Regions from separate parts of the Sporosarcina sp. QA0331 genome, predicted to be linked through region 2. Evidence: riboswitches for the same ligand, from Rfam matches in the RefSeq annotation. Region 2 holds a riboswitch; each other region holds the start of a gene.

Region 1 (8,008 bases), 1.9 Mb from region 2:
ATTAATACTCCTATCCAACCAAGGATTATTGTAGAAGTTAACATGACTCCTCCATTTAAATTCAGTTTCATATAGGTACTTCCATACAATTTCCTTACAACTATATTCAATTATCGCTGCCCATAAGTCGAGCAAATTCTCAATTAAGTTCCGAAAAGAATACTCTAATATCTTCAGGCAATTCTTCCACAGCGAGAACCTTTAACTTTTTAGTTCTGGGAGACGTCATAATTACATATGACTTTGCATTGTACTCGAAGAGTGTAAACTGCCCTACTCTATTAGCCGTATGATCTTGGATATATGTTAAATCATCTTCTGAAATATTTGGTTCATAACCGTCTAAGAATAATTGTTGCACCTCTTCCATACTGTCCGCAGAATTAATATCTTGATATAATTCAAGTGAATTTTTAGGTGTGTAGAAATGGATATAATACAAAAACCCACCGTTGATTAGTAAGACTGCTACTAAGAAAATAATAATATCTTTCAACTTCTTTTTCTCACTGAACATAACACCCCTCCCCCTCGCAACTCTCCTTTTCATTAAGCATTAGTTCGTCTGGTGTATTGCCTACTTCAAGTACTCAATCTTCTCCAATATTTTTTCGGTAGTGTAGTTTAAGTCAGGCAATGTATCTAATGGAAAATAACCGATCTCCAAACCCTCTTCATCTTTTTCTAATGTTCCTGTTACATCGCCAGCTTTGAATATGACAGTTGCATTGTAAATCTCGTCTCCATGAGGAAATTTATAATAAAATTCCTTGCCTGAAGCTACGCCTATTATTTCTAATTGGTTTGCTATAAGCCCGGTTTCTTCATACAATTCTTTTTTAGCTGTCTCTTCAAAGCTATCCCCCAACTCCATACCTCCGCCAGGAATTCCCCAATCGAGTGTGTCTGACCGTAATTGCAGTAATAATTCATTTTCATTATTCATCACAGTTATTGCTGAACCGGGTGCAATAATCGGTTTCGTTCCAATAATACTTCTAAGCTCTTGGATATAGTTCATCGTCTTCTCCTTTGAATACAGATCCGTCATTAATTGTTCGAAAGTAAAAAAAATATACACTTTATCTAATTGTATTATATTGACATATAACTTACTAGTTACTTTGACATAATAAAAGAGGGAAGCAACTTATATTTCAAGTCGCTTCCCCCTTTCTACATTCACATATCAAGAGTTTATGATAAAGCTTTCAATCCGACAACACCGATAATAATGAGAAGCAGGCTCGCGATACGTCCTTTGCTTTTTGATTCACCGAAGAACAGCATATTGATAAGCACAGCGCCAGCTGTTCCGATGCCTATCCATACAGCATATGCTGTGCTTACTTGTAAATAATTAAAAGACATATAAAGAAACACGAACGCTGATCCAAAGCCGCCGCCGAATAGAATCGCGTTCAAGAACGTCTTTTGTTCGCTATATTTATTCAACCCGACAACGCCGACAAACTCGCTTATCGCTGCAACACTTACAAATAACCAACCCATCACTTCACAATTCCTTTCTTTTCATCCGCATTATCAGCAATTTTTAATCCGATAACTCCTATGACTAAGATCACAATGAAAAATAGTTTGCCTACTCCAAGCGTTTCGCCGAATAAGAAAACATCCATCAAAGCTGTTCCTACAGTTCCTACCGCTGCAAATATTGCATATACGGTGCCTGTAGGAAGGTTTTCACAAGCTTTTGCCAGGAATTGAAAATCGAAAACAATGAAAACAATGATCGGAACCCAATGCCACCATTCAGATGCAATGTTAAAACCAAATATCCAAACCAATTCAAAAAAACTAGTTAGCGCTACATAAATCCAAGATTTGTTCATATAAATAACTCCTGACTCAATGACTGACTGTCATTCATTTTAAATGATGACGAGTTGCCTAGTAATAATAACTTCCAGCCGATAACCATTTAGTCAATGGCAAGGGCATGTTTCAAAAAATTCTTCACTTCGTTCTTTTGGATGATCGCTTCGTGTTCTTTGTCTGTATCGTATAAATAAATTTGTTCAGCAGCAGATTCAACTAGGCCGATGACAAGTCTAGCTGTCCTGTCGGGATTAACGGAATTCCGGATTACTCCTTCGTCAATCGCTTGCTGGAGACCATCACTCACCCACTGGTAAAATGGGGCGTAAACCGTTTCCCAATTTTTCAGATGCTCCGTTGATGCCAATCCTGAGTATATGAGTGCTTGAATTTCATGGTATTCTTTACTCACTTCGAAAATTGCGTCGACGAGCTGCTCCATCTGTTTTGGAAATGATGCATCATCCGACACTCTGTCAATCACAATCTCCAATGTTTTTTCGACCATGACTTCAGCGATTGCTGGCATGAGTGACAACTTCGATGGGAAATATAAATAGAACGTTCCTTGCGCAATCCCTGCCACTTTCACGATATCGGATATCTTTGTCTTCTCGATGCCTTGCTCACGAAAAACTTCAATAGCCGCTTTTATGATTCTTTCTTTCTTATCCAATTGCCGTCCACCCTTCCACTGAATGACTGTCAGTCATTATACCATATATATAGAAATACTAACAGTCGGGGGCATGAAGACATTTTAGCCCCCGGTTTTTAAATACGATTATAGCTTGAATTATTTTTCTTCTGTTCGCTGATCGATATGGAGGCTTCCGTCTTTAAGGATTTCCGCATAATACACTTGTTCCACTTTACCGATTCCATTTTTCTTTAGTTGCTCATATACCCATTCTTCTGTTAGGCTCAGCTCGGTCAAGTTTTCTTTGATCAATTTCCCGTCCGAAATGATTTCTGTCGGGATATACTTTGGCTCTTGGCCAGGCGCTTTAACATCTTTGCGGGTAGCGGCTTCCTGGCTCGCTTTTTTCATGACACTTAATTGCCCGTTCGTTTCGAGAATGGCATAGTTCACGTCTGTGACCGTAAAAATACTTTGCTCGCGGAGCATCATATTCAGATCATTCAATGTGAGGCGGGCTTTCTTCATCCCTTGTTCACTTATTTTTCCTCTATGGATTATAATCGTAGGCTGATCATCGAATATGATTCTCGCTTTTTTCGATTTCATCGTTAATAAGTTCACGAATATCGTTAATAAAGCCCACCAAATCATCGCAACTGCCCCATTTAAAAAAGGGGTTTCTGATTGAGCAGATATCTCGGCAGCAATGGATCCTATTGTAATACCTGTAACGTAATGGAAAAATGTTAGCTGGGAAATCTGTTTTTTCCCCATCAATCTGGCGAGTATCATAAGAATGATAAAAGCAAAAGTTGTTCTAAAAAGCATTTCCCAAAAATCCATATTTTCAATTGCGTCTGAAATCATCTGTTCACACCTCCACTAGAGCTAGTGTGTGATTGAACTATTAAAATATACAGCATTAAAAAAGCAAAGCAGGAATCGCTAAAATCCCTGCTTTGCTTATAAATATTATTCCCATTCAAACGGTGTCGCTTGATACACGTAATAATTCAACCAGTTTGAGAAAAGAAGATGTGTATGGGAGCGCCATGTATTCAATGGCTGCTTTTTTGGATTGTCATCTGGGAAATAGTTTTCAGGAATTTCAATTTCGATCCCTTTTTTTAGATCCCTCTCATATTCTTCGCCGAGCGTGCATGCGTCATATTCCAAATGTCCCGTAATCATGATCTGTTTGCCGTCCTTTGAAAGGATGATGAATGCGCCGGCTTCTTCTGAAACTGCCAATAATTGAAGGTCTTGCTCTTGCTCGATCTCCTCGATTGACACTGACGTATACCGCGAATGGGGTGCATAGAACAGATCGTTAAAGCCACGTGCCAATTCGACAGTCGGATCGGTCAATTGATGACTATAAATGCCCGATAGCTTTTTTGGCAATTCAAATTTATCGATACCGTAATGATGATAAAGGGCAGCTTGTGCGCCCCAGCAAATATGTAGTGTCGAAGTGATATTTGTTTTGGACCAATCCATAATTTGTTTTAATTCATCCCAGTAAACGACATCCTCGAACGCAAGATGTTCAATCGGCGCTCCAGTTATGATCAATCCATCATAACGTCTATTTTTGATGTGTTCGAATGTTGTATAGAAAGAGTCCAAATGATTTTTGCTTACATTTTTTGATTCATACGTTGCGGTATTTAAAAACATAACATTCACTTGCAGCGGCGTATTGCCGAGCAGTCGAAGCAGCTGAAGCTCTGTTTTTTCTTTTTCTGGCATTAAATTCAAAATAAGAATATTTAACGGGCGGATATCCTGTGTTGTCGCCCGCCCTTCATCCATTACGAAAATCCTCTCTTCTTTCAACAACTCGCGTGCCGGTAAATGTTCAGGTATATTGATTGGCATTTCGTCTCCCCCTTATTATTCAAAAGCGCAGGGCGCCTGCCAATAGGCGACAGGCATAAGGCGAAGATGCGGCGTGGCGCTTTTTGCCACAAAGCAGCTTTGACTTATGACCCAAGCCTACGGCGCCCGAAGTCTAGACGTTAAAAAAACCCCGTTCCATAAGATAGGAACGAGGATTCGCTTAAAACTTCTCCGTTCTTATCTCTCAAGATTTAACATCTTGTTGGAGGTAGCACCTTCCTGCGGACGCAGAGGTTGCTGAAGCTTCATCGGGCCAAATCCCTCAGCTTCTCTTGATAAGAAATATTCAATTGAAACTATTATATCATCATTATCCGAATTGTATACTGATTTTTTATCATCGATGAATTTTCGCTTTTGAAAAACCAAGTCCTAATATTTCTGAAGCGTTCAAGAAAATGACAAATGACGACGGTTCCGCGGTTTGAAGCAATTTTTTCAAGTAGACGGCTTCTGACTGTTCCACGACGCAAAAGATCATTGTTTTCTCGTCATTCGAATATCCTCCCGTCGACTTCACTTTCGTCAAACCCCGGTCAATTTCATTTTGAATGACCGATTGGATTTTCTCTTCATTTTCCGTAATGATGAGAACGAGCTTTGTCGGTGAAGTTTGCAGTTGGACGAAATCGATTACTTTGCTCGTTACGTAAATCGACATAAGCGCGTATAATGCAAGTTCAAAATTGAATACGAAAGCGGATGTGACAACGACAATCCCATCAACAATCAATTGGGAAAACCCGCTTGAAATGCCCGTATACTTTTTCAGTAGTTGGGCAATTAAGGCAGTGCCTCCTGTCGATCCATTCCCCCTATACACTATCCCCAGTCCAATTCCGAGCATGATACCGCCGTAAATAGAACTAAGTAGCGGATTATCAACATTCAAATGGAGTCCGTGCGTCAAATAGATGACAAATGGTACGAAAAAAGTACCGACAATCGTCTTTGCACTGAATTCCTTTCCTGCAAGCAATAACCCGACAACGATAAGTGGGATATTAATAAGCCATTGGACGTATGCGGGATTGTATCCGAATAATTCATAGAGGATCGTACTGACACCAGAAATGCCGCCCGCCGCAATGCGCGATGGCAATAAAAATATATTGAACGAAAGACCGACCAAAGTCGCTCCGATAATGATTTGGACATAGTCGAAAACAACCGACTTTCTCTGGATGAATGACATAATTGTTCTCCTTTCTTAAAAGACTTAACTATTCTATCAGAAAAAACGTTGTTCAGAAACGTTTTAAAGCATAGATAAGAGGAATAGAGAGAATAGGAGACTAGAAGAGAGTATATTCATTTTTTTGTATTTTTCTAATTAACTGGTATAATTGTAGACAAAAGTACACAAAAACATAATGTCAGGGAGGATACTATGCGAAGTTTAGGTATTGTCAGGAAAGTCGACCATCTTGGCCGGATTGTAATCCCAAAAGAATTAAGAAATACATTGAAGCTCGAAAAAGGTGCACCAATGGAAATCTTTGTTGACGATGATATGATCATTCTTCGAAAATATGTGGTGGATGCGGCGTGCATCGTAACCGGAGAAATCACCCCCGAAAACACAAAACTTTCAAATGGCATGTATATAAGTCCTAAAGGTGCGGAAATCCTGAAAAAAGAAATCGAAGCAAATAAAACTTGGGATTGACTATTTCCGAATGAAGGGGCAACGGTTAAGACCGTGTCCCTTTTGTTGCGAGAAAAATGATCTGATATTTGAAAACGGAGGAAGCTAAATGAAGATTATTGCACATAGGGGCGCATCCGGAAACTATCCGGAAAACACGATTGCCGCCTTCAAGGAGGCAGCTCGTCTCCCTGTTTTTGGAGTTGAATTCGATGTACATATGACAAAGGATGGTGAACTCGTCGTCATCCACGATGAAACAATCGACCGGACTTCAAATGGAACAGGCTATGTGAAAGATATGTCCTTGATAGAATTGAAAACATATGACTTCGGCAGCTGGTTTGCACCCGAATTCCAAGGTGAAAAAATCCCAACCTTGAAGGAAGTCCTCGATGTATTCGATTCGACGGATCATAAACTGAACATCGAGTTGAAATCAGATATTTTCCCATACGGAGGAATGGTCGAAAAAGTGCTTGAATTAATTGCGGAAAGGCAACTGGAATCCCACGTTATCATTTCATCTTTTGACCACACTGCCATCCAGCTCGTCAAGCAACTCAATCCTCAAATCGAGACAGCTGCATTATTCATGGAAGTACTCGTCCACCCGTTGGACTATCTACAAAAAATACCGGCGGATGCCCTTCACATCCTCTTCCCTGCCGCAGTCCGCCCATCCATCACCGAAGTCATAAAAAGCGGCATGCCAGTCAGAACATTCACAGTCAACGACGAAACATACGCAACAATCCTAAAACAAGCCGGAGTCCAATCCATCTTCACCGACTACCCAGAAAAAATGGCTAATTTTTTCTCTAAATAAAAATGCATTGGGGAGAGGACTGAAGCGAACGCTGTTACGAAGAACGGCGTTTGCGAGCAGGATGCGGAAAGCAATCCCTGTAGCGAAATCGGGCCCATAAAAAAAGAGACATCGCCATCCCTCTAAGGATTAGCGATATCTCTTTTTTCATGCATCCAAACCGTTAATGAACTCCTCAATCTCTTCCTTCGTCTTCCGATCCTTACTTACAAAACGCCCAACCTCTTCCCCATTATGGAAAGCAATAAAACTCGGGATCCCAAACACATCCAACTGCTGACAAACATCAATAAAATCATCACGGTCAACATAAATGAATGTATATTCCGGATAATCCGCCTCAATGCTAGGCAAGAATGGCTCAATTACCCTACAATCCGGGCACCAATCCGCCGAAAACATAAACATCGTCCGCTCCTCATTTTTCAATTGCTCAAACTGCTCAACCGATTGAAGTTTTTCCATTCATACTCTCTCCTTCTATTTTCATCTCTCCTAAAGTATATCACCCAACGTAGATTCCACCATACGATGACGATTTTTAGCAGAAACAAAAAAGTCATGAAATCGAACGATCGGGGAATTCTAATCATTCAACAAAGGAGGTTTCCCCTTGCGTATCCATTACATGATTGCTTTGGTATGTATAATGATCTGTCTTTGTCTAACGCCTGCCATCGCCTTTGCTTCCGAGCAACGGAGCGAAAAGGAGATTATGGAGGAGCGGATGGGATTTTATTTGCAATTCGCAAGTGAACTCGTTCCGTGGTACCACCTTGCTGCGATCGATCAATTTGAACGGAATATCCAACAAGTTCGCAACGATCTAACGAAGGTGGAAGGACCTATTTCCATTCAGTACTCTGTTGATCATTGGTTCGGCGCTTTGAATCCTGATTATACGGACGCTTCCGCCACGACTATTACGCTTTTTGGCGGCAAAGGGACGGATGGCAACGGAGACGGAATGGCTGACTTGTCTGACCCAATGGATGTACTGCAAACAATGGCTTCACATTTAGCCATGTACGGACCCGATGAAAATGAATTCAAAGCGGCATTATGGCACTATTATAAGCGGGAAGCGACCGTCAATCAGATTGTGACAATCGCCAAGTTGTATAAGCATTTTGAAACTGTCGAACTG
Region 2 (8,008 bases):
TCGTTTCAAGAGCTTTGTCCAAAACCGGCTTCCCTTCGAGGAAGTCATCGATCTCCTCATACGTGACACCAAGTGCAACTTCGTCAGGCAATGCCGGCTTGTCGTCTTCGAGATCTGCGGTCGGCACTTTTTCATACAAATGCACCGGGGCTCCGAGCACTTTCATAAGCTGGCGGCCTTGCCTCTTATTCAAACGATAGATTGGCATGAGGTCGGCTGCGCCGTCACCGAATTTCGTGTAGAAACCTGTCACTGCCTCTGCCGCATGGTCGGTTCCGAGAACGACACAGCTATGCGAAGCTGCGATCGAATATTGGACTTTCATACGCTCACGGGCTTTCTCATTCCCTTTCGTATAATCGGAAATGATAATTCCCGCTTTCTTCAATGCTCTTTCACTTGCATCGACCGCCTCTTTAATATCAACCGTATAGAGCATGGATGGCTTGATGAAATCAAGGGCATCCTGCGCATCATTTTCATCAAATTGCTTCCCGTACGGTAATCTGACGGCGATAAACTTATAACGATCCGTATCGTTCTCTTCATTCAATTCATCAACGGCGATCTGCGCAAGCCTTCCGACGAGCGAAGAATCTTGCCCGCCAGAAATGCCGAGAACAAAGCCGTTCACAAATGTATTTTTCACTGCATAGTCCTTCATGAAATCAATCGATTTGCGGATTTCTTCTTGGGGGTCAATTGACGGCATGCTTTTCAGCTCCGCTATGACCTGTTCTTGAAACGTCATTGTCCGCACCTCCTCATCTCATTGAAAACTCATCCACCATGTCCTGCACGTCACGGATATTGCGCATTTTATTGTCCCAACATTTTTGGCTCAAGTCGACCGGATATTCTTCTGGATTCAAAGAACGTTTGTATTCATCCCATAGTAAATCCAAATTATCGTGGGCGAACTGGCGCATTTCATTCAATGTGGGGTTTTTATAAATCACGTTTCCACCTTCGATAACTTTCGTATGCAAATTCACTGCATCAAAATTCGTTACGAATTTGGAAATGAACGTATGCACAGGATGAAACATTTTAATCCTTTTTTCAACTGTCGGATCTTCATCCTGCATCGTAATGTAGTCGCCTTCCGCCTTTCCGTTCTCCCGATCAATGATGCGATAAAGCTTCTTCTGGCCAGGCGTTGTCACTTTCTCAACATTTGATGAAATTTTGATCGTATCTTCCATTTCACCTTTTTCGTTTTCGATGGCAACGATTTTATAGACTGCGCCAAGAGCCGGTTGATCGTAAGCGGTGATTAGCTTCGTGCCGATTCCCCATGAATCAACCTTCGCCCCTTGTGCTTTCAAATTCAAGATCGTGTACTCGTCCAAATCATTTGAGACAACGATTTTCGCATCGTGGAATCCTGCTGCATCCAGCATTTTCCGCGCTTCCTTCGACAGGAACGCGATATCGCCGCTATCGAGGCGGATGCCAATGAAATTGATTTTGTCACCGAGCTCCTTCGCTACTTGGATTGCCGTCGGAACACCTATTTTCAGCGTATTGTACGTATCGACGAGGAAAACACAGTCCTTATGGCGCTTAGCATACGAATGGAAAGCTTCGTATTCACTTTTATACGCTTGAACCATCGAATGGGCATGTGTGCCAGCAACCGGAATGCCAAATCGCTTTCCAGCACGCACATTGCTCGTCGCCTCTACCCCTCCAATGACTGCTGCTCGTGCTCCCCAAACCGCCGCATCCATTTCATGCGCGCGCCGGCTTCCGAACTCCATGACGACTTCATCTTTGACGACTTGCTTAATGCGGCTCGCCTTCGTTGCGATGAGCGTCTGGAAATTGACGATATTGAGAAGCGCAGTCTCGATCAGCTGAGCTTCCGCCAACGTTGACTCCACGCGAAGGATCGGTTCATTTGCAAATACAAGTTCCCCTTCCTTCATCGAATAAACATCGCCCGTGAAACGGATATCCTTTAAATAGTCTAGGAAGTCATCTTGGTAGCCAAGCTCTTCCTTCAAATAGATCAAATCACTTTCGCTGAAATGGAATCCCTTCAAATAGTCGAGGATCCGCTCAAGCCCCGCAAAGATCGCATAGCCGTTACCGAATGGCAAATTTCTGAAGTACAGCTCAAATACCGCTTTCCGTTCATGAATTCCATCCGCCCAATACGATTCCATCATATTAATTTGATAAAGATCTGTATGTAGTGCCAAACTGTCATCTGCATATTTCGAGCTCATGCCAAAACTCCTTCTTCCGAATTCTTCTGATAGTAACAGTATACACTATTTACCCTTAATTCGACGGGAATTAACATTCGAATAAATCGATTCAATCCCCAAAAACTTCAGCTTGCTTCCACTTTCCGAACCGGTAATAAAGAAATGCGACGATGCTGCTTATGACAAAGCTGATGCCGATCCCAACAGCGATCCCTTTCTCGCCCATGAAGCCCGACAAGAAGTAAGTGACAGGATATCTTAAAATCCAAAACGAGATAATATTGAGCACAAGCACTTGGAACATTGCCCCGGATGCACGAACTGCACCGTTCAACACAAAATTGATACCTAAAAAAGGATAGAATAATGCAATCATCTTCAAATAGTCCGTTCCAAAACGGACAGCTTCTGCATCATTTATGAAAAGGCGGATTCCGACACCCGCAAAAGCGAAGATAAGCCCGGCGATGGCGAACATGATGCCAACATTATAAAGAAAGCCGATGAAAGCAATTCGATGGACTCGGTCCCACTTTCCAGCCCCGATATTTTGACCCGCCATACTATTTACAGCCGTCCCGATCGCTTGCGCCGGCAACATGATTAAACTGTCGAGCCGTTGAGCCGCCCCGTACCCTGCAACAACCGCCGGGCCAAAAGAAGCGACGACACTCATGATGGCCATAACTCCGGCTGAAACGACGCTCATTTGCAAGCCTGCCGGTATGCCCAATTTCAAAATATCAAGTACTTCCCTCTTAGCTGGCCAATGCGGTTTTGAAAAAGGCACCAATTTCTTTCGAACGGAATAAATGGCCCCTGTCGCAAATGCGACCCCTTGAGACAAGATCGTCGCGATTGCTGCCCCTTCGACGCCCCATCCAAAGACGGCGATGAAAATCGGATCCAGCACTGTATTCAAAAGGACGGCAGTCAATACGAAATAGATGGGTGTCTTCGAATCGCCGACAGACCGGAACACTGTGTTGATGAAGTTATATCCGAAAAGAAACAGGATGCCGAAAAAGTTAACACGCAAATAAGATGTAGCCATGTCAATCATCGATTCGGGTGTTCCTAGCAATGCTAAAATCGGCTTCGCCAGAAAGAAACCCGCAAAGCTCAGCACTACGGACATGATCGCAAGCATAACGACGAATGCGTTCAAATAATTGCGCAATCCCGTCTCGCTTCCTTTGCCCTTTTGCTGAGACAGAATCGTTAGTGCCGCGTTATTCAGTCCGATGACAAAGGAAAGGACGGTGAAAACGACTGTGCCTGAAATCGCAACCGCCCCGAGCGCATTGGCGCCAATTAGATTTCCGACCCACAAACTGTCGATAAATTGATAAGACACTTGCAGTAGATTCGTTAAAATGATTGGAGCCGAATAAAAAATCAGCTGTTTCGCCAGCGGGCCTTCTGTAAAATCATACTGCTTCGCCATAGCGCTCCCCCTTTACCCAAATACTTTCAACCCTACCGCTCCTCCGATGATCAAACAAAGGAATAAAATCCGTTTCCATCCGGCCGCTTCCTTGAAAAACAAAATGCCCATCAGGACAGCACCCGCCGCACCAAGACCGGTCCAAATCGCATAGGCCGTCCCCATCGGAATATCGCGCATTGCGAGTGACAAAAACCAAAATCCGACCGAAAACGTTCCGACAATGAGCAGCAGACGGGGCAACGATCTTTTCTGCAAATACAGATTGATGGCCATAACGCCAAAAATCTCCCCGAAACTAGCTAAAACCAAATATACCCATGCCATCTCATTCGCCCCCTTCCGGCTCTTCGGATTCGACCGTCGTCATTTTGATTCCGATCACTCCTATGATAATAATCGCGATAAAAATCACCTTTGTAAAAGAAAACTCCGCATGGAAAAACAGAAAGTCTATAAGGACAATAGCCGCCGCTCCGGAACCGGTAAATACCGCATACACCGTCCCTGACGGCAATTTCTCGCACGCTTTAATAATTGCGTAAAAACTGATGATGATAGCAATGACGGTTCCCGTCCATTCGAGTGCATTGTCGGAATAACGAAGTCCAATCACCCAAAAAATCTCAACGATCGCTGCCAATAAAACATAAAGCCAAGCCAATGGAAATCCTCCTTCTCATTCATTCAACACCCACCATTATAACAAACGGCAATGGACATTCATTTCCAAAACTTCTTGCAATCTTGTGAGAAGCATGATAACTTTAGATAAATCTTTTTTCTAACAATACTATATTTTGATTCTTATCACGAGAGACGGAGGGATTGGCCCGATGAAGTCTCAGCAACCAGCCCGATTTTGGTATGGTGCTAATTCCAAAAGGCGTAGAACGTCTTGAAGATAAGAAGATTGATTTCAACCATCGTTGGAGGCCCTCTTCTTATTCAGAGAGGCCTCTTTTTTTCATACACAAAGGAGATGGACAATTTGACGAAGCAGAGCATCAACACGAAATTGGTACAACTAGGAAATCAGAGCGATCCAAGAACGGGAGCGGTCAATCCTCCCCTTCATTTTTCGACAGCGTACAAGCATGACGGATTAGGGCTTTCCACTGGCTTTGACTATACACGTACGAAAAACCCTACTCGGACGATTCTTGAAGAAGGCATCGCCAACCTTGAAAACGGTGACCGCGGATATGCGTGTAGCTCGGGCATGGCGGCAATCCAGCTCGTCATGTCCCTATTCAAATCTGGAGATGAACTAATCGCTCCCGACGACCTATACGGCGGCACCTTCCGTTTATTTGATCAATATGAGGCTCTGTATAATATCCAAACTTCCTATTCTTCTTTTGACAACGTCGAGGAAACCGAAAAGCTGATTACTGAAAACACAAAAGCGATTTTCATCGAAACGCCGACAAACCCGCTCATGCTCGAAATCGATATCGAACAATATGTAGAGCTTGCAAGAAAGCACAGCTTGCTGGTCATCGTCGACAATACGTTTTTGACGCCTTATTACCAACGTCCGATTGATCTTGGGGCTGATATTGTCATTCATAGCGCAACGAAATATATCGGCGGCCATAATGACGTGCTTGCAGGACTCGTCGTTGCTAAAGGAGAAGAGTTATCCAAGCGTTTAGGCGACAATCATAATGCGATGGGCGCGACTCTTTCTCCATTCGATTCATGGCTTGTCATCCGCGGCTTGAAAACTTTGCATGTACGAATGAAGCAACATGATGCGAATGCGAAGGAGCTCGTCACTTATTTGGAAAACGAACCACTTATCGATGATGTTCTGTATGCAGGGAAAGGCGGTATGATTTCATTCAGGCTGCGAGAAAGTGATTGGGTTGATCCGTTCTTGCAAAATCTACGCCTGATCACATTTGCCGAAAGTCTCGGAGGCGTCGAAAGCTTGATCACATATCCGACGACGCAAACCCATGCGGATATTCCTGAAGAAGAGCGTGAAAAACGCGGTGTCGATAAACGGCTATTGCGCTTCTCGGTCGGATTGGAAGAGGCTACAGATTTAATTGCTGACTTGAAACAAGCATTGAACGCAGCTGTGGGAAGCACCAACCTCCATGAAGTACTGAAATAATGTAGGAAACGCGTATGTAATATGATCGTGAAAAACAGCGGCTTTAGCTAAAGCCGCTGTTTAACTTTTCTACTATATAAAGAACCATTTAGAAACAATTAATTTTCATTCAAAAAATCAAAAACAGTACCTATAAAAACTTTACCAATAGATTGAATGGAACGTTCATCCACATCGAATTTTGGGTGATGGTGCGGGTAGACTGCATTTACATCGGGATTTCCGCCGCCAACAATGAAATAGCTCCCTTTAACCACTCTTTGATAATACGCAAAGTCCTCACTGCCCATCATCGGCTCGCCATGACGAACCTTATCTTCACCGAAAATACGGATTGCGACATTTTCCACCCGTTTCGTCTCTTCGGAATCGTTATAAATTGAAGGACAATCCCTTTTGTAATCAATAGAATATGTAGTACCTGCCGCCTCGCATGTCGATTTTGTAATAAGTTTCAAAGCGTTTTCAATTACATCACGCACGTTTTCATCGTAAGTTCTTACCGTTCCCTTAATAACCGCACGGTCAGGGATAATGTTGTTTGCCTGTCCGCTTTGAAAAGAGCCGACTGTTACCACAGCAGCCTTCTGCGGACTAACTCTTCTGCTGACGATCTGTTGCAGATTAACAACCAATTGACTTCCTGTCACTAATGGATCGATAGTTTCATGGGGGGATGAACCATGTCCCCCTTTACCAAAAATCGTAATCTCAAAATCATCTTGTGCAGATGAGGCATATTCCTCAATTACATTTACCATGCCGATGGGTTCATGCGACATGACGTGTGCACCATAGACAACATCAACGCCCTCGAGGCATCCATCCTCGATCATGAATTTCGCGCCTCCCGGTGTAGTCTCTTCGGCGAATTGGTGAAGAAAAACGACTGTTCCCGCAATCTCTTCTTTCACTTCCGATAATACTTTAGCGACACCTAGCAATGCTGCTGTGTGCAAATCATGTCCACAAGCATGCATGACGCCTGGGACGGTAGATTTATAGTCAACTTCCTTTTCATCCTGAATAGGCAAAGCATCGAAGTCTGCGCGTAAGGCCACTGTCCTGCCTGGTTTTCCTCCACGCAAATACCCGACTACTCCTCTTCCCCCAACTTCCGTCCGAACTTCAAGCCCTAAATTAATCAAATACTCTGCGACCTTCTTAGGTGTTTCCACCTCATGATGCGAAAGTTCAGGGTGCATATGGAAATGTCTCCGTATGTCGACTAACTCTGGGAATAGTTCATCGTACCGATCATATAATTTTTCTAACATTAGAAAGCCTCCTCAACTATTAAACAGTCCAAACAAAAACATGCGCAATCGTTACAAAAACAGCTCCAAGTATAAATTGAATCAAGATGAGCGGCCAGATCCATTTAAACCACTTTGCGAACGAAATGCCTGCCATTGCTAGCGACGCTAACAGCAAACCGCTAGTAGGGGTAAAGATATTTGTTAGTCCGTCGCCCATTTGAAATGCCAAGACGGCTGTTTGCCTGCTTACTCCAAGCAAATCCGATAATGGTGTCATGATCGGCATACTTAGTGCCGCTTGTCCACTGCCTGATGTTACGATAATATTTAGCAAGCATTGCATAACATACATACCGATTGCAGTAAAACTTGATGGCAAATGTGAAACGAGATTCGTAATTCCGTATAGGACCGTATCAATCGTATTGCTGTCCTGCATAATGACTAACGCACCATATGCAAAGCCGATGACGAGCGCCCCTACAACGAGCTCTTCACACCCTCTAACGAATGATTTCGTTGTTCCATTGATCCCCATGCCGTTTATCAAACCGATGACAAGTGCCATGACGATGAATAATGCAGAAATTTCCGGGATGAACCAACCAAGCTTTACGACACCAAGCGCAAGCACAATCAATGTAGCGCCTAATACACCTAATGTGATCCCTTGCTTTTTAGATAGGGAATGCTGATTGAGCTGTTCCATATCGATATTTCTATTTTTATCTTCATTGTAAACAAGGCTTTTTGTAGGATCCTTCTTTACTTTCCAGGCATATAGCATTACAAATGCGATGGCAACTGCCATATAAATGAACCAAAAAACGATCCGCAGCCCCATTCCCGAAAAGATCGGCAATTCAGCAATTCCTTGCGCAACTCCAATCGTAAACGGATTCATGAAAGCTGCTGTGAATCCAGAAGCCACCCCGATGATAACCATTCCAGCTCCGACAAG
Region 3 (8,008 bases), 530 kb from region 2:
CAATACATAGTCATACCGGGAGCGGAATAACTCAGCAAGTTGTTCATCGACTCGTAATGCCTGTTCTGCAATGGACAGCATGTCATCAAAATCGAGCAGAAGATGCCCTTGCGTTTTCGATTTGATTTGTTCATAGCCAAGCGCAATGGTACCTGCCTTGTCGAACGGAGCTTGAACTTGTTCCCATTCGTTGAAATGGATCATCCTGTTTTTCAGAAAACTGATAAATGTCGACAGCGATGTCAATTCATCTTCTGTGCCGTCTTCCCGAAGAGTTTCTTTATAGAGCCGTTTCAGCAACGACATTTTAGTAAGAGGTTGTTTCTGATTCCCACCGCCTTCGATCAATTCAAATGTAACTCCTGTCTTTTGCAAATAGGTGCGGGTAATTGTAAATGCGAGGCTATGAATCGTCGAAAAATCGACTGGAGGATGCTGTGGGAAAAAACGTTTGAAACGTTCTGTCATATCGCGCGCTGATGCTCGACTGAATGTGATTGCTTTTATGCGTTTCGGATTCGCATTCTTCTCCTCGATCAAATAGCCGATCCGCATAATCATTGTTGTCGTTTTCCCCGATCCGGGACATGCTAATAACAACAACGGACCTTCCGTTTGCTTAACAGCGTTTTTCTGAACATCGTTCAATTGTATATGTAGTTCATTCTTTTTCCTTATAAAAAAATCAGTCATTGCATTGGTGCTCCTTCTTCTTACGATGTTCTTAATTTACCATACGAACGCGCATTTTGTAGACTTTACGTCCATGAAAAAGAAACAACCTCTGCAATTTACGCAGAGGTTGTCGATTAAAAGCCGCCTGACTCAAGCCTATCGTTTTGAATGTCCACTTTTTTCTTCTTGCTGCCTTGATACGCAGTGGAGGCGACTTCGTTCGTATGCCGCTGTTCGTCGGTATACTCGGTTCCCGCCAGTTGGGCCCTGTTCGTATTATCTTTATTGTTGTTGCTCTCTTTGTTTTTATGTTCTTTAGACAATTCAATCGCTCCTTCTTCGGTAGTCTGTATAGGAATACCCTTTTAAAGGAGAGTTAATCCCAGTTATTTAGGGACACCGATTGAATTGAGAGGATAAAACCTGAAACCAACCTTTCCAACGACTGAGTCTTCATCGATACAACCGATTGCTCGGCTATCCGTACTGTTCCTCCGATTATCGCCCAACACGAAAAGCTGTCCTTCAGGCACTGTAACTTCAAAGTCCTCCGTCAACTTTTGATCTTTGAATAGTTGTTCCTTATTTGCTTGGATATAGTCCTCTTCATACTCTTTCCCGTTAATGAAAAGCCTGTCATCTTTCATGACAACTGTATCCCCCGGCAAACCGATCACTCGTTTAATATAATCTTCTGTCGATCCAGGCGCATGGAAAACTACCAGATCGAAATGATCAAGTTTATGGATTTTTGAAATGATGACTCGGTTTTCCGATTCGAATGTCGGTTCCATGGATTGACCGGAAACGATGACTGGTGAGAATAGAAAGTGTCTAATGACAAACACGAGCACGCAAGCAACGGCGATCGCTTTAATCCATGAAAAGATTTCAGAAGTTGTTTCTTTTTTCATTTAGAAGCCCCCGATCTTACAATTTGTATAGTATATAGTATAAACTAGTTAACGTATGAATGGTTCACTTTCAAAGAACTTGCTGCAAATGCGCTGTGCAATTGAACAGACGGCAAAGATTTTTATCTTCGTTCAGCTCGACAATTGTCACTGATGTGTTATCGAGGCTTTTTTCATAAACGGTTTCAGTAACGAGCTCATTCAACATCCGCTTAATGAAGCTACCATGGCTGACGACTAACACTTTTTTACCGGCATGCTTCTTTTTGATTGCATCAATTGATTCCAACCCGCGGGAAACGATGGACTCTTGTGATTCAAATCCCATGTCGAGCTGTCTCCAATCTTCCCCCCACTTCTCGATGCGCTCCGCCTCAGTCGTCCCTTCTACCAAACCGCCGCCAATTTCACGCAAGCGTGCATCTTCCGCAAGTTCTACACCCGGCATTTTCTCAGCAATAATTTCCGCTGTCTTCTTTGCCCTTAGTAGATGGCTTGTATAAATAACATCCCACTGCTCCTTGGACAATCTATCCGCCACACGCTCCGCCATTTCAATCCCTTCTTCATCCAACGGGACATCTGAACTGCCTTGCGCTCTTCCTTCCTTATTCCACGCTGTTACACCATGCCTAACAAACCCGATAATCGTCAAAACGACCATTCCCCCTTGCAGTTTTACTTTAAACAATATAGCCGAGCGAACGAAGCACGTTGTTCATGAATGATTCAATGTACAAATACACTTCTTCCCGCTCTGGCTCTTGATAAAGATCATGATAAAGCCTTTTCCATTCCTTGTATTGAAATTCGGAAAGATTTTGGCTCAACAGCCATCTTTTCGCGAATGAAACATCTGTAATCTTATCTTGTTCCCCTGTATGGATAAGAACCGGTGTGTCAAAAATGCTTTCTTCATGACTTGTAACGGATTTCATCAATGCAAGCAACTCGCGATACCAAGATGCGACGACTGCTGAACTATAGTCCCGATCATTTTGAAACTCTATGTACATATCATAGTTTCGCGTCAGTAATTCAATTGTAATGTCATGGTTCAATTTCATTGAACTTGAAAGTTTCGTCAGCACTCCTGAGAACTTGGATGGCTGATGTTTTATGGAGAGCCAAGGGGAACTGAAAATAAAGCCTGCGCATTCCGGTTTCTCACGTTGCAGAATATGCATGACAAGTGTAGCGCCAAGGCCATGTCCCAGTACGAATAATGGCAAATTATCCTGCAGTGCAATATCGATCATTTTTCTTACATGTTCCACATACGATTCGAATGGTTCGTCATGGAGCCTTCTCCCGCTTTCAGAACCATGACCTGGCAAATCGGTTGTAACGACATGGAATCCTCCGTTCCGAAGCTTTTGGATGAGCCACGCATAGCGCCGATGATGTTCGTAAGCATTATGGACAATCGCAATTACTGCTTTCGGCTGCCCTTCTGCTTCCCATTTCCACATGGCACTCACCTCCCCTTTATGTTAATGAAAGTTTTATGATACGATAAATTATACATGATTTTTAGAAAAGGAGAGACGTTCATGATTTATCCTTACAACGGAAAGTCACCACAAATCGACCCATCCGTCTACGTTGCGGAGTATGCAACGATCACTGGCGATGTGACGATCGGGGCAAACAGTTCCATTTGGTTCAATACGGTCATCCGAGGAGATGTCGCCCCGACGATTATCGGCGAGCGAGTGAGCATCCAAGATTTAAGCTGCCTTCATCAGAGTCCAGGCAATACATTGCTCATCGAAGACGATGTTACGGTCGGCCATAAAGCTCTTTTACATAGTTGTATTGTCCGCAAAGGTGCACTCATCGGTATGGGATCAATCATTTTGGACGGAGCCGAAATCGGCGAAGGAGCTTTCATCGGTGCAGGCAGCCTCGTCCCGCCCGGTAAGAAAATACCGCCTGGCTGTTTGGCTTTCGGCTCCCCTGCAAAAGTCGTCCGCGAATTGAATGATGAAGATCGAGCGGAGATGAAACGTGTTTTGAACAGCTATGTTGAAAAAGGCAGGATTTATAAAGAGATGCAAAAATGAAAGGGTGCTGTCCAATTGGGCAGCATCTTTATTTATTTGAAACGAGTAATATGATAATGCCTGCAACTATGATCAAAGCAACAAAGCCAACTAATAGGAACAACCATAAACTAATAGCCATTATAGAATCCCATCCTCACTTTTTATTACTATTATAAACGCTATGACTCTCGTTAGGTTCCTTCATCTGTTAAACAATGTCGCTTTGAGAAATTAATGATTCTTAGATTCCTTACTCTGTTGGCTAAACAAAAATCAGCAGTACTCATCGAGTATCCGATGAAGTGCTGCTGATTTCATTATAGATATTAAAGAGTCAATCCAGCTTTCACTATCAAATCTTCCGCTTTGTCCGTCTGCTCCCAAGGGAGTTCCACATCGGTACGTCCAAAATGGCCATATGCCGCTGTTTGTTTGTAAATCGGACGGCGAAGGTCAAGCATTTTAATAATACCGGCAGGGCGTAGATCGAATAGTTCGCGCACGATTTCCGCTAGCTTGCTTTCCTCGAGTTTGCCTGTTCCGAACGTATCAATTGAAATTGAAACAGGTTTTGCAACACCGATTGCATAAGCCAATTGAACTTCACAACGATCTGCAAGTCCTGCAGCAACGATATTTTTCGCTACGTAGCGCGCAGCATATGATGCTGAACGGTCCACTTTCGTCGCATCTTTACCGGAGAATGCTCCGCCACCGTGACGCGCGTAGCCGCCATATGTGTCAACGATGATCTTCCGACCTGTCAAGCCTGCATCCCCTTGTGGTCCGCCGATGACGAAACGGCCAGATGGGTTGATGAAGTATTTTGTTTCTTCATCTAACAACTCTGCTGGCACAACTGGGTAAATGACATGTTCTTTAATGTCTTGTTGAATTTGTTCAAGTGTAATATCAGGATGATGTTGAGTCGAAATGACAATCGTATCTATTCTTACAGGACGGTTGTTCTCATCATACTCTACTGTCACTTGTGTTTTTCCATCGGGGCGCAAATACTCAAGAGTTTCATCTTTTCTCACTTGCGCAAGTCTGCGTGAAAGCTTATGGGATAAGCTGATCGGCATCGGCATAAGCTCAGGTGTTTCATTGCAAGCATATCCGAACATTAGCCCTTGGTCTCCTGCTCCGATCGCTTCGAGCTCTTCATCCGTCATTGTCCCTTCACGTGCTTCAAGGGCCTGATCGACACTTGCCGCGATGTCAGGAGATTGTTCATCGATGGACGTCAATACGGATGACGTCTCCCAGTCGAATCCGAACTTAGCGCGTGTATAGCCAATTTCCTTCACTGTGTCCCGTACGACTTTCGGTATGTCTACATAAGTTGTTGTCGTAATTTCTCCGATGACCAAAACGAGTCCTGTCGTAATTGTCGTTTCACAGGCTACACGTGCATTCGGATCTTCCTCTAAGATGGCATCCAAAATGGCGTCAGAAATCTGATCGCACATTTTATCCGGATGGCCTTCAGTTACCGATTCTGAAGTGAACAATCGGCGATTTGTCATTGTCATTTCCTCCTTAAAAGCTTGCAAATATTGATACGGTACTCTAATTGTCCCAGTAAGTTCAGCGCCTAGAGAGTCGACGTCAACATACACAAGGATTAAGGGCTTAATTCATTCAATAAAAAAGCCCTTCGCTCACGTAAATATACATGAGGAAAGGCATAATTTCAAAAGCAGCACCTTTCACTCTTATCGTCCAAGGAATTCACCTTGCTCCAGGTTTGGCACCTTCTCGCGGCCAAAATGGTCCACGCAGGTTGCCGGGCTTCATAGGGCCTGTCCCTCCGCCAGCTCGGGATAAGAGTATCCGTTCAATAAATAATCCTACGAAAAAGTTTGTACTTTGTCAAACATTTTTATGCATATTTGCTTGAGTTTTGAATTAGTATAGATTATTATTCTAAATGTGTTATACTATTTACGAAATGTGATGAAACCCACCAACTGGGATTACATGCAAAGGACGGTACTTAAAATGATTTCAGCTAAAATTGAAAACGGATTACACGAGTTACTTTCAGGCAACAACGTAAACATACAGCCTTCAGTGGCGGAACTGGTTGAAAAAGCAACTTCCCGTGGAGAAGCGAAACTTTCTGCAGATGGCGCACTTACTGCGGAGACAGGAAAGTATACTGGCCGTTCTCCTGAGGATAAGTATATTGTCGAAGAAGAATCTTCAAAAGACAAAATCGACTGGGGCAAAGTGAACCGCCCGATTTCACCTGAAATCTTTGATTCATTATATAAGAAAGTCCTAAATCATTTAAAAGCTAAAGAAGAGCTATTCGTATTCAAAGGATTTGCTGGGGCAGATAAAGCATCTCAGCTGTCCATCCAAGTCATCAATGAATTCGCATGGCAAAACTTATTCGTAAACAATCTTTTCATTCGCCCTACTGAGGAAGAATTGAAAACGCATGAAGCTCAATTCACGGTTATCGCTGCTCCGACATTTAAAGCAGATCCGGCAGTAGACGGAACGAAATCCGAAACCTTCATCATTGTATCACTTGAGAAGCGTATTGTGTTGATTGGCGGTACGGAATATGCGGGAGAAATGAAAAAATCTATTTTCTCCGTTATGAACTACTTGCTCCCAGAGCGCGGAATCCTATCCATGCACTGCTCTGCAAACGTTGGCGAAGAAGGAGATGTCGCTTTATTCTTCGGTCTTTCCGGAACAGGAAAAACGACGCTTTCCGCAGATGCTAACCGCAAGTTAATTGGTGATGATGAGCATGGCTGGTCCGCAAACGGTGTATTCAACATCGAAGGCGGATGCTACGCGAAAACGATTAATCTCTCACAAGAGAAAGAACCTGAAATTTACGGAGCGATCCGTTTCGGTTCGGTCTTGGAAAACGTCGTCTTGGATGAAAAGACACGCAAGCCGGATTACGACGATAATTCATTGACTGAAAATACACGTGCAGCGTACCCGATCCATAATATCGAAAACATCGTGATGCCATCTGTTGCGGGACATCCGAAAGCAATTGTCTTCTTAACAGCGGATGCATTCGGCGTATTGCCTCCAATCTCCAAATTAACGAAGGAACAAGCGATGTATCACTTCCTAAGCGGCTTCACTTCGAAGCTAGCAGGAACTGAGCGCGGCGTCACTTCACCGGAAGCGACATTCTCTACATGCTTTGGTGCCCCTTTCCTCCCATTGCCTGCAACGGTCTACGCAGAAATGCTAGGGAAGAAAATCGACGAACATGATGCACAAGTCTTCCTTGTCAACACAGGATGGACTGGTGGAGTTTACGGCGTAGGTCATCGTATGTCTTTGAAACATACACGTACAATGGTCCGTGCAGCAATCGCTGGCGAATTGAACGATGTGGAATACGAAGAGAATGCAATTTTCGGCCTTGCTATGCCAAAAGCAATTGACGGTGTACCGACTGAAGTATTGAACCCTCGTAACGCTTGGAGCGATCCAGCGGCTTATGATCAAAAAGCGAAAGAGTTGGCGGACCTTTTCCGTGAGAACTTCAAGAAATTCGGTCATGTTTCTGAAGAAATCACTCAAAAAGGCGGACCAAACGCATAATACAATAAAAGAAGATCCTGGTGCAAATTGCATCAGGATCTTTTTATTATTTTGCAAATAGTATCTCTCCCCTCATAAGTATCTGCATGCATAGAATCAGTCCGCCTGCAAACAATGAACTGAGGACTTACAAAAAGGAGAGCTAAATATGACAACTGCTTATAAAGGTACGAATAAATTAATAACAGGAATCGTATTTGGAGTCCTGACGTTTTGGTTGTTCGCCCAAGCAATGGTGAACGTCGTTCCAGCAGTACAAACTGATTTAGGTGTCTCTTCAGGGACATTGAACATTGCCATTAGTTTAACTGCACTTTTCTCGGGTATTTTTATTGTAGCAGCAGGTGGGCTTGCCGATAAATTCGGACGAAAGAAACTAACAAATATCGGTCTCATTCTAAGCATTATCGGCTCACTTTGCTTAGTGTTAACAAACGGCTCACTACTACTCATTATCGGCCGGATCATTCAAGGATTATCAGCCGCATGTATTATGCCTTCAACAATCGCTTTAGTGAAAGACTATTTTGAAGGGGCAGAACGACAACGTGCGCTCAGTTATTGGTCGATTGGTTCTTGGGGAGGTTCAGGTGTCTGTTCCTTATTAGGCGGTGCGATCGCAACATATATGGGATGGAAATGGATTTTTATCTTCTCCATTATCTTTGCAATTCTTGCATTGTGGCTCATAAAAGACACACCGGAAAGTAAAGCGAAACAAACAGGTAATTCCAAATTCGATATTGGCGGACTTATTGTATTTATCATTACAATGCTTGC
Region 4 (8,008 bases), 620 kb from region 2:
CTTCTTCATCCGGCAGCCCGGCGTTCGGATAACAAGTGACAAAGCTCGTTGCAAGATCTGAAAGCGAGCGCAGATGATCTGTCATGAATTCCGGACCTGTCGCACAGTTCAACCCTACTGAAAGCGGCTTAATATGCTCGATGGAAATATAAAACGCTTCGATGCTTTGACCGGCCAATGTCGTTCCCATCGGCTCGATCGTCCCGGAGATCATAACGGGCAACTCAATGCCTGTTTCGTCGAATGCCCGCTTGATTCCGATCGTTCCGGCTTTTACATTGAGCATATCTTGGCTCGTTTCCATCAATAGAAGATCAGCGCCGCCTTCAATCAACGCCTTCGCCTGAACGTAGAAGTCCTCGGAAAGCTTATCGAATGTAATCCCTCCGGTGACGGACAGAGTCTTCGTAGTCGGACCGATAGCACCGGCGACGAAACGCGGCCGCTCAGGTGTCGAGTAATCGGCTGCGCACTGTTTCGCGATTTCCACAGCCTTTTTGTTGATTTCAGAAGCGCGGTGACCGAGGCTGAATTCGTCCAGTACGAGGGGAGTGCCCCCAAATGTATTTGTACAGATGATATCTGCACCCGCCTCTAAATAGGCGCGGTGGATTTTATCAAGAATATCAGGGCGGAGGATGTTCAAGTATTCATTGCAGCCTTCGTATTCTTCGCCGCCGAAATCGTCCGCGGAAAGGTCTTCCGCTTGCAGCATCGTGCCCATCGCACCGTCTATGATGAGAATTCTGTTTTTCAGTTGTTGTTCGATTGGATGTTTAGGCATGGACGATATTCCTCTCCTTCTCCGCATCAAGCTGCTTTATATGATTGATCAGTTCCAATGACATGTCATAGCGGAGGAATGGCGTAATAATGTAGATGCCGTTGAATAGCTCGGCGGCAGTGTCGATCAGTTCCTTCGCGATATTGATGCCTTCCTGAGTCGCTTTTTCACGGTCATCCCCGCAAGCGGCCATCCTTTCGAGCACCTCTTCGGATAGCTTAATGCCAGGCACTTCATGGTGCAGGAATTCCGCATTCCTTATATTCGTAAGCGGCATGATGCCGATGAAAATCGGTGTATCCAAATGCTTCGTCGCTTCGTAAATGTCGACGATTTTCTCTTTTGTATAGACGGGCTGGGTAATGAAATAATCGGCCCCACATTCAATTTTCTTTTCAAGCCGCTGAACGGCACGGTCTAGAACACGGACATTCGGATTAAATGCAGCGGCGACCGAGAATTTCGCTTTTTTGCGAAGCGGCTTGCCTGTGAAGGAAATTCCTTCGTTCAATTGTTTAATAAGCTGCAACAGCTCCATGCTTGATACATCATAGACGCTTGTAGCGCCTGGGAAGTCGCCAACCTTCGTCGGGTCGCCAGTAACAGCAAGGATGTCATGGATTCCTAGTGCATCAAGCCCCATCAAATGAGATTGCAAACCGATCAAGTTATGGTCGCGACACGTCAAGTGGACAAGCGGCCGTACGTGATGCTCATGCTTCAAAATTGAGCCCATCGCCATGTTGCTAATGCGAGGGGAGGCAAGGGAATTGTCCGCCATTGTGACGGCATCTACACCGGCTGCATATAATTTATTCGCTCCTTCGAAGTACTGCTCGGTTTCCAAATGGCGAGGGGTGTCGAGCTCTACGATGACCGTTCGCTCTGTCTTCGCTTTTATGTGAAGCGGTTCGTGTTTTGCAGGCTCCGCTTCCCGGATGACGATTGGCTTTTGTGGCGTGACGGTCTTTTCCGTTATCGGCGGCAATCCCGCCAATTGCTTTTTCGCAGCTGCAATATGTTTCGGCGTAGTTCCGCAGCATCCGCCGATGAGACGTACACCCTCTTCACGAAGAAACGTTGCTGCACGACCGAAATAGTCTGCTTCAGACGCGTAGACGATCCGGCCTTCCTCGACGTCGAGCAAGCTTGCATTCGGGGCTGCTGATAAGAATGCCCGCTCTGGAATTGTCACTTTTTCAAAAGCTTGAATCGTATGGTACGGGCCTAGCCGGCAATTAACGCCGACAATATCTGCACCTATTGATTCCAATTGGTGAAGGGCATCATTCAGATTCATCCCATTTTGCAAGATGCCGGGCTCATCCATTGCCACTTGTGCAATGAGTGGAATATCCGTCAGCTTTCGCAATTCAGTGACGACGGCCGATAGCTCTTCAAAATCATAATATGTTTCCAACAACAGTCCGTCGGGATCGCCGGAAAGCAAAACATCTGCCTGTTCGCGCATCATCGTCAACACTTCGGCGATAGAAGCGTCGCTTTTCCGGATGCCGCGCAGTCCTCCGATTGTCCCGAGCACATATTGATTGCCAGGAGTTGCTGCACGCTTTGCAATCTGAATCGCTGCCTCGTTGAATTCCTTCACTCGGTGCTCTAAACCGTAGCGGGCGAGCTTAAGGGAATTGGCGCCATATGTATTCGTCTGAATCACATCCGCCCCCGCGTCGATATACTCTCGATGGATCTTCTCAATGATTTCCGGCTTTTCAACGTTCAATTCCTCATAACTAAAGTCAATGCCATATGAATAAAGCAGCGTCCCCATTGCGCCATCTGCCACTAGTACATAATCTTTCAACCGATCAAGCAATCTCATCAGAATCATCCTCTCTTCAACTCTGCATATTCTTATACAAAAAATTTCGACAGCAATGAAAAATAAAAAAGCCTTCGCTAAAAAAGAAGGCTTTACAAGTGAAATCTCGCTCCTTCTCATCTGTCAGGCCGAAATGAACCCGCTGGAATTAGCACCTGACCGAAAACGGCTGGTTGCTGAAGCTTCGACGGGCCAGTCCCTCAGCTTCTCTTGATAAGAATTTGATATGCAGTTGTTTGAATAATTTAAAACATCATATCGTTAAATGTCTGCTACGTCAATAGGTGAATTGTGATAGAATAGGCGTATGAACAAAAAGTAGAAGGTGAATTCGTTGAGGATCTTCAAATTTTCCATTCCGATTGCACTCCTTGTCGCTGGAATTTCATGGTGGATGCTCCATAAGGATCATCAAGAAGTGCCGGGGATGTCAAGAGTGTGGATTACGGTAGGTGCAGCTATCTTAAGCGGCTTGATTGCCCATTTTTTATTTCCGAAAAGTGAAGACAAGAAGCGTTAATACAGAAATCGATAGCGACTCATGCTGTCGGTTTTTTTATTTATTTGATTTAGGTTAACTTAATTGAAAATGAAGTTGACACATTTTGAGTTAACTTATATTCTATAGTAGATAACTCAAATTACGAGGTGGATTATGACAACAGCTTCAGTGAAAACGAAAAGCGGGATGAGTGCGCTCAGTCTCGTCTACTGTGGGATGTTTGCGGCATTGATGATGATCGGGGCAAATATTACTACGTTCGTCCCATTTCTAGTAATTGGTGGGGTGCCGATCACTTTACAAACATTTTTCGCCGTGTTGGCGGGACTTCTGCTCGGTAGCCGGCTTGGGGCAACTGCGATGACGGTCTATATGATCGTCGGCTTGGCGGGGGCGCCTATTTTTTCAAAATTCCAAGGCGGGTTCGGCTTCATTCTAGTACCGACCTTTGGCTTCGTCGTCTCGTTCATATTCGTTGCGTATATTGCGGGGAAAATTGTTGAGAGGAACGGAAGTTTGCAGAGCTATGTCATTGCCGCTTTGGTTGGTATGAGTGTGAATTATCTGTTCGGAACGAATTGGATGTATGCCGCTTATAAACTTTGGGCTGCGGCGCCTGACGCCTTCACCTATAAGGTGGCTTGGATCTGGATGGTACCGCCGTTGCCGAAAGACATACTTCTGGCGATTTTAGCTGGGATTTTCGGCCACCGGATGTATAAGGTGTTGAAAGTGAGGCGTACGCGTTGACGAACTATGAGGAGTTGGCAGACCGTGTTCTTGCAGGTGATGTCTTATCAAACGTAGAAGCACGTACAATTCTGGATAGCCCGGACGATGAGCTGCTTCCATTGCTGCATGCGTCCTATAAAATTCGAAAGCGTTATTTCGGGAATAAAGTGAAACTCAACATGATCATTAACACCAAATCCGGCTTATGCCCGGAAAACTGTGGATATTGTGCACAGTCGATCGTATCAAAAGCACCAATTGAAAAATACGCAATGATGAAGCAGGAAGAAATTGTGGCGGGTGCAGAACGGGCGGTGTCCTTGAATGCGGGTACGTATTGTATCGTTGCAAGCGGGAGGGGACCGGTCAACCGGGAGCTTGAAATCGTCATTGATTCCGTCAAGGAAATTAAGGCGAAGCATAGCAATATGACTGTATGCGCTTGTTTGGGCATCTTGAAACCTGAACAGGCAAAACGTTTGAAAGAAGCTGGCGTCGATAGGTATAACCACAACATCAATACATCTGCCGCGCATCATAAAAGCATAACGACGTCTCACACGTATGACGACCGTGTGAATACGGTGGAACTGGCGAAGGAAGCAGGGATCTCGCCTTGTTCAGGCGTGATTATCGGCATGCGGGAGACGAAGGAAGACGTTATCGCGATGGCGCGCAGCTTGCATGCGATGGATGCCGATTCGATTCCTGTGAACTTCTTACATGCGGTGGATGGGACGCCCCTCGAAGGAACGAATGAGCTGACGCCGCGCTATTGCTTAAAAGTGCTTTGCTTGTTCCGCTTTATGAATCCGACTAAGGAAATCAGGATTTCGGGTGGACGTGAAGTGAATTTGCGCTCACTTCAGCCATTCGGCCTCTATCCTGCAAATTCAATATTTGTTGGAGACTATTTGACGACGGCCGGTCAGGAAAGTGACCGGGACCGGCAAATGCTCGAGGACCTTGGATTTGAAATCGACATGGCGCCGTTGGTGAAACAACCGGTTACGAATTGATTATATTAGTAAAGGGCGATCCTTCAAGTTGATGAGTCTCAACTTGGTGGGTTGCCCTTTTTCATTGATGGCGGCTGCCATAAAGAAAAGTCCTCTTGCTGCATGAAATACTCCTTCACCGAAATCGAACCGTCAAAAGGTATTGCTTCAATCGTTTCGAGCATGTCGTCAAACTGAGCTTCTGTTACTGTGGAAATGTTTCTGTTCGTTATTCGTGCAGGAAGTTGATGTTCCTTAATCGTTTTAACCCATTCTTCCAGCGATGGCTCACTGATGATGACCGTCTCGGAATATTTCATATTCCCATTTTCCTCTCGATATCGATAAAGAAGACGTGCTCCGATATAATCGTTTTTCCTTCCTTTGAACCCGGGATTCGTCCATAGGCCGATAAGCAGATCGGTTATTTGGTCGTAGCGGAAAGTGATGGATTTCGTTTCGCCGGTCCACTCATTGGCGAAATAAAGTGTGTAGCCATCTCGTTCCTCCACCTTTGTGAACGTTGTCGGCCCTTTTTGCCGGGGCAGCTTTAGAAGTTGAATGCATATCCATCCGATGAATAGGGAAATGCCGCCGAGCAGGGCTGCCAGTAGCCACTCTCCATCCAAAAATGTATCTACGGCCAAGTATAATAGAACGATGCCAAACGCTCCGAAGCCGATAAGGGCTAGATAATAATAAACTTTTTTAGCTGCTGACATTTTGCCTGGCAGCTTATCGGTGCTAAAAACATTCGTCTGCATAATAACTCAACTCCTTTCTCTCATATCTTGTACGGAAGTTCGGGGCGGTAGGATTCAAAAACTTGGTCAAAAAGATGAATCGTTTCGCTGCTTCATCCGTATAGTTAGGGGAGATTAATTTTTAATAGAAAAGAGTGTTCACATGATAAATTTACTGCTATTTTCAATTGTCGTCGGTATCGTTTCCGCGATGGTGATCGTGCCGTTCACGTCGGTTTCTAAAGAAGGGAAGCCAGCCTTTAATCGAATTGGTGCATTGTCAGCAACCGTAGTGCTCATGGCGGTTCTCACATTCGCCCTTTATTACGTCACGAATCTGGATAGGAATTGGACGTCGTTGTGGGCGTTATTCCTTGTCGTAACTGTAGCGGGAGTCGTGCTTGCAACTGGGAAGGAACGAAGCGCCAAAATTGTCCTGTTATTGGCTGCGTTAGCGGGAAGTGCGTTCATCCTTAGTGCGCCGCTATTCAATGCAAATCAAAAATATAAAGCGGTCGAAATGGATCAACAAGTGGAAATTAAGGCGTTTGATGAAACGAAGACGCCTGCAAGTGTACCACCAAAATTTGCTCGAAATAAAATGAAGAAAGCATTCGGCCAAGTGCCGAATACGAGTTATTATGAGCTTGGCAACTTGCAGATTCAAAAAGTGGATGGAAAGTTTGTCTATATCGCGCCTGTCGAGTTTTCGGGATTCTTCAAATGGATGAATGGGAAGACGACACCTGGCTACTTCACGATGAGCGCGACCGATTCGGCAGACAATCCGAAGTTCGTGAAAACAGAAATGGCTTATACACCTTCATCGTACTTCCACAAACAAGTGGAGCGACATATGCGGATGGCGGTGCCGGATCTCATCTTTTATGGTGATGTGCAGCTTGAAATTGATGATGATGGAAAACCACATTATATACGTTCCTATGGGGAATTCATTACAGCGAGAAACGGTTTTGATGTCCAAGGGGTCGTCATGGTAGATCCGGGTACGGGTGAAGTGAGCCAATATCCGCTTTCGAACGTCCCTGAATTTATCGATGGGGCGGTTTCACCCGAAGCGGTCAGCTTGCAAAACAGCTACTTCGGAAAATACGTCCACGGATTCTGGAATTCAGTCGTCGGGAAGAAGGATGTGAAGCTGCCTTCAGATGAAGGGACGGAGTCGAATGTCAGTCCGGTGTTCGATGAAAATGGCCATATGTATTATTTCACTGATTTCACAAGCCCGAAAGAAGGCGTCGACTCGATGCTTGGCTATGCATTGACGGATGGCCGCACGGGCGAAGCGACTTACTATACCGGTAATCTGGAAGAGTCGTATATGGACTCGCAAGGTACGCTTCAAATTATCGAAAAGAAATTTATCGAGAAGAAATGGACCGGAGAAATGCCGGTGCTCTATAACTTTTACGGGGAAGCGAGCTGGTTGACGCCGGTTCTTGACTCAAACGGCTTCCTGCAAAATTACTTCATCGTTTCGGCAGCAAACCCAGAAATCTCCGTATACGCCAATTCACCGAATGAAGCATTGAGGCTTTACAAAACAGCCTTGCAACGGGGCGGAAGCACAGTCGACGGCAACTCGAACGCCGAGGAAGGAAAAGCGTCTGTCAACGTCGTTAGGGTCTATAAGGAACGCGCTGGCGACGCCACAATTGTGTCGATCCTTGCCGACGACGGACAGAACTATATCGTTTCCACAGAATCTGTTCCATTGGCAATCTACATTCAGGAAGGAGACCACCTTGCCATCACCTATTACGAAACGGGCGAGCTCTTCCTGCCGGTTAAGGAACTAAAAAACGCTACGATTGAATAAAAAAGGCAGCTTCCGAAATATCGGAGGCTGCCTTTATACGTTTATGAGCGATTACGCCGAATTATGAGCCGTTCGTAGCGTTTATGCGCGTCTACTTCGGGTTATGGACTTTTACAACGTTTTATGGACATTTCTAGCGATTTATGAACTTTTACGACGGATTATGAGCTTTTCTGGCAATTTATTATTGGGAAAGGGTGTAAGGAGTTTGTTCAAAAGGGCAGACTGCACCTATGCGAAAATAACAGCCGTTTGCCTCAACTGTTACGGACCACCCTTTCGAACAGAACCCACGAAGAGGAAGAAGAGGTCAGACAAAATCCTCAACTACCTTATTACCCTATTTTTTAAACCTTAAACATTAACAGCTGACAAATTTACTAGCTGTTAATTGAAGCGAAAGGCGGCGACTCCTGCGAAAGCCGTTACGAAGAACGGCTTTTTCGAGTAAAAGCGTAGCATTACGAGCAGGGACGCCCGCGTCCGCCTGAAGCGAAAATCAACTTTTTCTGTTAATTTGCATATAAATTGCACGCAAGATGTATTTTCATGTACAATTAAGTCAAAGA

The links. Region 2 has a riboswitch for S-adenosylmethionine ahead of AC0L13_RS15650 (methionine biosynthesis PLP-dependent protein). Riboswitches for the same ligand answer to the same signal wherever they lie in the genome.
Region 1: linked by a shared signal. The riboswitch ahead of metA (homoserine O-acetyltransferase MetA) and the one ahead of AC0L13_RS15650 (methionine biosynthesis PLP-dependent protein) in region 2 are both predicted to bind S-adenosylmethionine.
Region 3: linked by a shared signal. The riboswitch ahead of metK (methionine adenosyltransferase) and the one ahead of AC0L13_RS15650 (methionine biosynthesis PLP-dependent protein) in region 2 are both predicted to bind S-adenosylmethionine.
Region 4: linked by a shared signal. The riboswitch ahead of AC0L13_RS18900 (bifunctional homocysteine S-methyltransferase/methylenetetrahydrofolate reductase) and the one ahead of AC0L13_RS15650 (methionine biosynthesis PLP-dependent protein) in region 2 are both predicted to bind S-adenosylmethionine.

Annotation. Positions count from the first base shown of each region.
Region 1 is NZ_CM147850.1:1,205,577-1,213,584, reverse strand. Features, by position in the region: gene AC0L13_RS05795 (hypothetical protein) at 1-71, opposite strand, end outside; gene AC0L13_RS05790 (hypothetical protein) at 140-517, opposite strand; gene AC0L13_RS05785 (NUDIX hydrolase) at 578-1,021, opposite strand; gene AC0L13_RS05780 (DMT family transporter) at 1,198-1,512, opposite strand; gene AC0L13_RS05775 (DMT family transporter) at 1,512-1,853, opposite strand; gene AC0L13_RS05770 (TetR/AcrR family transcriptional regulator) at 1,943-2,515, opposite strand; gene AC0L13_RS05765 (YetF domain-containing protein) at 2,636-3,349, opposite strand; gene metA (homoserine O-acetyltransferase MetA) at 3,455-4,363, opposite strand; SAM riboswitch class I at 4,559-4,666, opposite strand; gene AC0L13_RS05755 (YitT family protein) at 4,722-5,579, opposite strand; gene AC0L13_RS05750 (AbrB/MazE/SpoVT family DNA-binding domain-containing protein) at 5,775-6,053, shown strand; gene AC0L13_RS05745 (glycerophosphodiester phosphodiesterase) at 6,142-6,861, shown strand; gene AC0L13_RS05740 (thioredoxin family protein) at 7,009-7,326, opposite strand; gene AC0L13_RS05735 (M23 family metallopeptidase) at 7,475-8,008, shown strand, end outside.
Region 2 is NZ_CM147850.1:3,084,254-3,092,261, forward strand. Features, by position in the region: gene nadE (ammonia-dependent NAD(+) synthetase) at 1-751, opposite strand, end outside; gene AC0L13_RS15630 (nicotinate phosphoribosyltransferase) at 765-2,234, opposite strand; gene AC0L13_RS15635 (MATE family efflux transporter) at 2,326-3,663, opposite strand; gene AC0L13_RS15640 (DMT family transporter) at 3,676-3,990, opposite strand; gene AC0L13_RS15645 (DMT family transporter) at 3,992-4,327, opposite strand; SAM riboswitch class I at 4,468-4,574, shown strand; gene AC0L13_RS15650 (methionine biosynthesis PLP-dependent protein) at 4,646-5,788, shown strand; gene AC0L13_RS15655 (M20 metallopeptidase family protein) at 5,887-7,065, opposite strand; gene AC0L13_RS15660 (YfcC family protein) at 7,085-8,008, opposite strand, start outside.
Region 3 is NZ_CM147850.1:2,556,392-2,564,399, forward strand. Features, by position in the region: gene AC0L13_RS12850 (ATP-dependent helicase) at 1-693, opposite strand, end outside; gene AC0L13_RS12855 (hypothetical protein) at 810-998, opposite strand; gene lepB (signal peptidase I) at 1,062-1,589, opposite strand; gene AC0L13_RS12865 (histidine phosphatase family protein) at 1,660-2,253, opposite strand; gene AC0L13_RS12870 (alpha/beta fold hydrolase) at 2,273-3,061, opposite strand; gene AC0L13_RS12875 (gamma carbonic anhydrase) at 3,143-3,655, shown strand; gene metK (methionine adenosyltransferase) at 3,964-5,166, opposite strand; SAM riboswitch class I at 5,353-5,470, opposite strand; gene pckA (phosphoenolpyruvate carboxykinase (ATP)) at 5,642-7,228, shown strand; gene AC0L13_RS12890 (MFS transporter) at 7,377-8,008, shown strand, end outside.
Region 4 is NZ_CM147850.1:3,702,735-3,710,742, reverse strand. Features, by position in the region: gene metH (methionine synthase) at 1-784, opposite strand, end outside; gene AC0L13_RS18900 (bifunctional homocysteine S-methyltransferase/methylenetetrahydrofolate reductase) at 777-2,624, opposite strand; SAM riboswitch class I at 2,738-2,844, opposite strand; gene AC0L13_RS18895 (histidine kinase) at 2,959-3,144, shown strand; gene AC0L13_RS18890 (biotin transporter BioY) at 3,280-3,876, shown strand; gene bioB (biotin synthase BioB) at 3,873-4,877, shown strand; gene AC0L13_RS18880 (hypothetical protein) at 4,916-5,620, opposite strand; gene AC0L13_RS18875 (hypothetical protein) at 5,763-7,439, shown strand.